One region of the Lactobacillus sp. ESL0263 genome, then DNA from elsewhere that is predicted to be linked to it. Evidence: predicted binding sites of a transcription regulator. Region 1 holds the regulator's gene; the other holds the start of a gene.
What was found. Region 1 encodes HrcA, which represses chaperone genes, less so after heat shock. Its sites were predicted from a motif close to TTAGCACTCNNNNNNNNNGAGTGCTAA; they were not measured.

Region 1 (3,564 bases):
CCTAAGGCAACAGCTTCATCAGGATTAATTGAGTGATCAGGGTCTTTGCCAGCCCATCTCTTTACAGCTTCTTGAACAGCTGGAATACGAGTTGAACCACCATTTAAGATAACTTTGTCAATGTCATTTACAGTTAAATCTGCATCCTTTAAGGCATTATCAAATGGAATCTTTGTACGATCAACCAAATCAGCAGTTAATTCATCAAATTTAGCACGAGTTAAGTCTGTTTCAAGGTGAAGTGGACCTGATTCGCCTGCTGAAATGAATGGAAGTGAGATGTGAGTTGAAGATACTCCAGATAAGTCTTTCTTAGCTTTTTCAGCAGCATCCTTTAGACGTTGCAAAGCCATCTTATCTTTAGAAAGATCAATACCATTTTCATCCTTAAAGTTTTGAACTAGCCAATCGATAATCTTGTTATCAAAGTCGTCACCACCAAGGTTAGTATCACCGTTTGTTGACAATACTTGGAAGACGCCATCACCCAATTGCAAAACTGAAACATCGAAAGTACCACCACCAAGGTCGTATACTAAAACTTTTTCATCTTCTGCATCTTTATCAAGACCATAAGCAAGTGAAGAAGCAGTAGGCTCGTTGATGATTCTCTTAACATCTAAACCAGCAATTTTACCAGCATCCTTAGTTGCTTGACGTTGAGCATCATTGAAGTATGCAGGAACTGTAATAACAGCTTCAGTAACCTTTTCACCTAAGTAGTCTTCAGCAAACTTCTTAATGTATTGCAAAATCATTGCTGAAATTTCTTGAGGAGTATAAGCCTTATCACCAATTTTAACTTTGTAGTCAGCTTCACCCATGTGGCGCTTGATTGATGAAATTGTGTTTGGGTTGGTAATTGCTTGTCTCTTAGCAACTTCACCAACTTGAATTTCACCATCTTTAAAAGCAACAACAGATGGAGTAGTACGGTTACCTTCTGGGTTAGTAATTATCTTAGGTTCTTTTCCTTCAAGAACTGCAACTGCTGAGTTAGTAGTTCCTAAGTCAATACCGATAACTTTTGACATTAATAATCATCCTTTCAATTATTGAGCAACAACAACCATTGCTGGTCTTAATGTGCGATCTTTATATAAATATCCCTTTTGTAGAACCTGAACGACGTGATCTTTTTGATCATCAGATTCAGCTGCAACAGTCTGAACTGCTTGATGTAAGTTCGGATCAAACTGTGCTTTTTCAGCATCAATTTCACTAATTCCATGATCCTTCATGGCTTTAACAAGCGCATCCAAAGTCATTTGAACACCCTTTTTAAGTTGACGCGAAGCCTCATCATCTACCTTGGTTTCCAATGCTCTTTCTAAATTATCCATCGCTGGTAAAATATCTTTAGCTAAGGATTGTGATTCATACTTAATCAATTGGGCACGTTCATTGTTGTAGCGATTTTGCATATTCTGCATTTCCGCTTGACTACGAAGGTACTTGTCTTCTAGTTCTTTTTGTTCTTCTTTTATTTTTGCTAATTCTGTTTCAAGCTTTTTTGAAGTCTCAGGTTTCTTACTTTTATCTGTAGTATTAGCCTTTGTATCAGACTTTTTTTCTTCAGCTTTAATTTGATCTTTGTTTAGATCTTTTTCACTAGCATATTTTTCTTTACTCACGGCTAACCTCCTTTATTTGAATCTACCATAATACTCAAGTAGTTTCTTAGCAAGTTCATTTCTAAAATATTCCAAAAGACCAATTACTTGCGAATATGGCATATTGTTAGGACCAAGTAAAGCAATTACGCCTTTACCATGTGAACCAACACTATATTCCGCAGTGAGCAGGCTATAGTCCTTAAGTAAATCACTTGGCAAATCTGAACCCAAACTAACACGAATTGGATACTTACCACTGTCTGAGTTCATACATTGATCAACCATATCTGAAATCAAATCATTGTGATCAATTAACTCATAAACAGAGCGTAAACTTGAGACATCATCCAAAGAAGTATTATTAAGTAAATTAATCTGACCATCAACATACATTTGCTCACTTGTAGCATCTTTAATGACGTCTTCAACCAACTCAAGTAAGTCACTTGCATGAGAATTAGCAAGCTTCTTACCCAAAGTTCGATTAAGCAAAGATGATGTAACCTCATTTAGCGTTTTGCCAATTAACTCATCGTTAATCATTCGGACTGCTTTTTCAATTTCATCACCACTGATGTTACGTGGCAAGTTATAAACTTGGTTGTGAACATCACCATCACTAGTAACTAAAATTGCCATCACTTGTCTATTAATTAAAGAGACAATTCTAAAACCAGTTATTGTGATATCATTGTTTTCTGGCCCTTCTGCAAAAGCTGTGTAATTAGTCAAATCAGATAAAATCTTTGCTGCTTCTTGAACAATTTCATTAACTTGATGAAATGGTTGATCAAGTTGACTAACAATTCTCTTGTAAACAGAGGATGGTATCTTAAGTGGCTCAAGCAAGTTGTCTAAATAGTACCGATAACCGTCCATCGACGGAATTCGTCCACTTGAAAGATGTGTTTTTTCAAGAAGACCCTTATCTTCAAGCGCAGCCATTTCATTTCGAATTGTCGCACTTGAGACTTTCATCGGTAACTGATTCATCACTGTTTTTGAGCCAACAGGATCATGCGTCTGAGTAAAATCATTAATAATTGTTTTTAAAATTAATTCTTGACGTTCGGTCAACATAAATATCGCCCTCACTTTTAGCACTCATACTTTTTTGGTGCTAACAATTATTATGATACTAGCTTTTAGCAGAATGTCAAGTTGAGTGCTAATTTTTTCGCAATTAATTTTAACTTGAATTACTGTTTAACTAAAATTAACTTTGCTGAGCAAAATAAGCCTTAATTTCGGTCTCGTCTGCTTCCATTTGTTTCTTTAAATCATCCAAATTAGCAAATTTAATCTCACCACGTGTATACTTGTACCATTTGATAGCCACTTTTTTGCCATAGGCTTCTTCATCAAAGCCAAATAAATTTGATTCAATTAAAACTTTTTTTCCATCGCCGATAGTTACATTGTATCCAACACTAGTCATTGAATCATACCAATGTCCATCAATCTTTGTTTTTGTGGCATAAACACCAATTTTTGGAATTACCTTACTATCTTGCCATACCAAATTTACAGTTGGAAAACCTAGTTTATGACCGTTGCGCAATCCATGACCAATTTTTCCAGACATCATATATGGACAGCCGAGAAGTTCGCTAGCTAGTTCCATGTCTCCATTAACAATGGCTTTTTTTATTTCAGTAGAACCAATTTTTTGGCCATCATATGATTGCTGCGGCACATTGACGATATCAAACCTTCCTTTAGCAAACTTAGGAAAATTTTTCATATTTGCTACGTCTTTTGGACCATATGTATAATCAAATCCAGCAACGACTGTATCTGTGTTAAGTTTTATAATAATTTCGTCAACAAATTGTTGAGGATTTAACTTACCAAAAGCATCACTAAAATGCATTACCAAAAGATAATCAACATTCAGTTTTTCCATCTTGTGTGCTTTTTCGTCTATGCTATCAATATAGCTAACATC
Region 2 (3,564 bases), 490 kb from region 1:
TTTCTTCATTTTGCAATGACAATCTGATAGCACGAACACCTAAGAATGGGTTCATCTCTTCTGGAAGATCCCAGTAGTCTAAGTGCTTGTCACCACCGATATCCATTGTTCTAATGACAACTTGCTTGCCATTCATTCCTTCGATAACTTCTTTATAAGCTTCGAATTGGTCTTCTTCACTTGGGAAGTCCTTGGAATCCATGTACAAGAATTCAGTTCTATACAAACCAATAGCTTCAGCGCCGTTCTCATTAACGCCTTCCATATCATTTGGTGTACCAATGTTAGCTGCAATAATGAATTGCTTACCATCAGCAGTTACAGAAGGTTCGTTCTTGAGTTTCTTCCATTCAGCCTTTTGCTTTAGGAATGCTTCACTCTTAACTTTGTAATCAGCAACTTGTTCATCAGTTGGCTCAATTACTGCATCACCGTTCAAACCGTCAACAACTAATGTTTGACCGTTTTCAACGTCTTTAGTAATTGAATCTGTACCAACAACAGCAGGCAATTCAAGTGAACGAGCCATGATTGCTGAGTGGGCAGTACGACCACCGATATCAGTAACAAAGCCCTTAACAAATTTCTTGTTTAATTGAGCAGTGTCACTTGGAGTAAGGTCATGAGCAACAACAACAACTTCATGATCAATTGAAGCTGGATTAGGTAATTCCTTACCTAACAAGTGAGCCATGATTCGTTTTGAAACATCGCGAACATCAGCAGCACGTTGTTGCATATATTCGTTATCTGTCATGCCTTCAAAAATTGTAATGAACTTTTGAGCGGTTTCATCAAGTGCAGCTTCACTGTTAATTTTTTGCTCTTTGATTTCATTTTCAATTGCACCTGTAAATTCAGGGTCATTCAAAATCATCAAGTGAGCTTCAAAAACTTGAGCTTCTTCTTCACCTAAACTCTTTTTGGCACTATCACGAATTTTTTCAACTTCTTCAGTTGATACTGAAATAGCTTCATGGTAACGAGTTAATTCACTGTCAACATCTGAAACAGTTGTTTTCGTGAAAGAAAGATCTGGTTCGACCAAGAGATAGGCTGGTGCTACAGCAATACCATCACTAGCAGCAATTCCTTTTAATGTCTTGGTCATTATTCAGCTAATCCTTCTTTTTTCATTGTTTCTGAAATAGCGTTGATTGCATCTTTTTCATCATCACCATCAGCACTAATTGTAACGTCAGCATTCTTACCAACACCGAGTGACATAACACCCATGATTGACTTCAAGTTAACTGATTTGCCATTGTATTCCAAGTTGATGTCTGAACCAAACTTTGAAGCAGCTTGTACTAACAAAGTTGCTGGACGAGCATGAATACCTGTTTCTGCAATAACATGAAAATCGCGTTTTTCCATTATAAATATCTCCTTTGAATTGAAAAATCAAACCGGTAGTAACTACCTATTCGCTTACTTAGACTATCATTTTTTTGTGAATTAGACAACATAAATGTAACAGTTTACATCATCAAAGTTCCGTCGTTGATTGCTTGTAAACTATTTTTCCACCACGTAGGGCCTTCCCAGTTATGTTCTGCCTTTTGCCAAAAGATCTCAAAGCAGCCTGAAACGCAAATGCATCTTTAGGTTCAACTTCATAATGATCTAATTCACCACTTGCTAACTGCTCTAAAATTTTTTGATAATCCAAATATACCACCGTTTTTCTAAAACATACACTAAAAATTAAGCATTTTTGCTTTTACAAGTGATTATTTTAGCATATTTGGATTCAATAGATAATAATGTATATCATTCCGAGTTTTAGCACTTGATTATTGAGAGTGCTAATTATATAATTTAGTCATTGAAAAGAAAGGCGGTAATGTAATGCTCTGTCAAAACTGTCAAAAACGACCTGCCTCTATTCATCTTTTTGCGAAGGTAAATGGAGAAAGCCGCGAAATCAATTTATGTGGACAATGTTATCAAGAACTTAAACAACAAGGAAATATTAACATGAGTAACGACAACAACGGTTTCTTTGGCGACTTTAACGATCTCTTTAATTTTAATAATGAAAATGCAATGAACGGCAACCCTAATAACCCAGGAAACCCTGGAATGAACAATGGTAATCCTAATAATGGTGGTGGAGGCCGTTCACTACTCGATCAATACGGTACAGATTTAACTGCTCTTGCTAAAAAAGGCAAAATCGACCCTGTTATTGGTCGTGATAAAGAGATTGCACGTGTCATCGAAATTTTAAATAGAAGAACCAAAAACAATCCTGTCTTAATTGGTGAAGCCGGAGTTGGTAAAACTGCGGTTGTCGAAGGATTGGCACAACAAATAGTTGATGGTTCAGTACCTGCAAAATTACAAGATAAACGAATTATTTCATTAAATGTTGTTTCTCTTGTTCAAGGAACAGGAATCCGTGGCCAATTCGAGCAACGGATGCAACAATTGATCAAGGAACTGCAAGATCATGACGACATCATCTTGTTTATTGATGAAATTCATGAAATAGTTGGCGCCGGAAATGCTGAAGGCGGCATGGATGCTGGTAACATCATTAAGCCTGCTCTTGCCCGTGGTGACTTGCAACTAGTCGGTGCAACTACCTTGAACGAATATCGTGAAATTGAAAAAGACTCTGCTTTGTCACGTCGTTTCCAACCAGTTGATGTTAAAGAACCATCAGTTGCAGAAACTATTCAAATTCTAAAAGGTATTCAGAAACGTTACGAAGACTATCATCACGTTCACTACACTGATGATGCAATCAAATCTGCAGCTGAATTATCTGAGCGCTATATTCAAGATCGTTTCTTACCTGATAAGGCCATTGACTTGCTCGATGAAGCTGGTTCAAGAATGAACTTAACCATCCCTTACGTTGATAAAGAAAAACTGCAGGAAAGAATTGCAGCAGCTGAAAAATTAAAGCAGGAATCATTGCAAAATGAAGACTACGAAAAAGCTGCTTACTATCGTGATCAAATTGAAAAATATAATAAGGTAAAAGACCAAAAGGTTGATCCTGATAAATCACCAGTTATTACCAGCAAGATTATGAATAAGATTGTTGAAGAAAAAACTGGTATCCCAGTTGGTGACTTACAAAAACAAGAAGAAAATCAACTGCAAAACTTGGCTTCTAACTTAAAAGAACATGTAATTGGTCAGGATAAGGCTGTCGACAAGGTAGCACGTGCTATTCGTCGTAACCGGATTGGTTTCAACGAATCCGGACGACCAATTGGCTCCTTCCTCTTTGTTGGTCCAACTGGTGTTGGTAAGACTGAACTTGCTAAACAATTAGCCAAGCAAATGTTTGGTTCAGAAGATGCCATGATTCGTTTTGATATGTCAGAATATATGGAATCCTATTCAGTTTCTAAACTAATTGGTTCTGCACCTGGCTACGTTGGCTATGAAGAAGCAGGTCAATTAACTGAACAGGTTCGTCGTAATCCATACAGTCTAATCTTGTTAGATGAAATTGAAAAAGCTGATCCTTCTGTAATGAACTTGTTCTTACAAATTCTAGATGACGGTCGCTTAACTGATTCTCAAGGTCGTACTGTTTCATTC

Region 2: F5ESL0263_RS02645 (ATP-dependent Clp protease ATP-binding subunit) is a predicted target of HrcA. The motif match lies at 1,786-1,812, and genes of this name have one in related genera.

What each region holds. Positions count from the first base shown of each region.
Region 1 covers NZ_REHL01000004.1:620,293-623,856, forward strand. The annotation lists gene dnaK (molecular chaperone DnaK) at 1-1,034, opposite strand, end outside; gene grpE (nucleotide exchange factor GrpE) at 1,053-1,634, opposite strand; gene hrcA (heat-inducible transcriptional repressor HrcA) at 1,647-2,696, opposite strand; gene ribF (riboflavin biosynthesis protein RibF) at 2,833-3,564, opposite strand, start outside.
Region 2 covers NZ_REHL01000004.1:134,878-138,441, reverse strand. The annotation lists gene ptsP (phosphoenolpyruvate--protein phosphotransferase) at 1-1,111, opposite strand, end outside; gene F5ESL0263_RS02655 (phosphocarrier protein HPr) at 1,111-1,377, opposite strand; gene F5ESL0263_RS02650 (hypothetical protein) at 1,490-1,672, opposite strand; gene F5ESL0263_RS02645 (ATP-dependent Clp protease ATP-binding subunit) at 1,852-3,564, shown strand, end outside.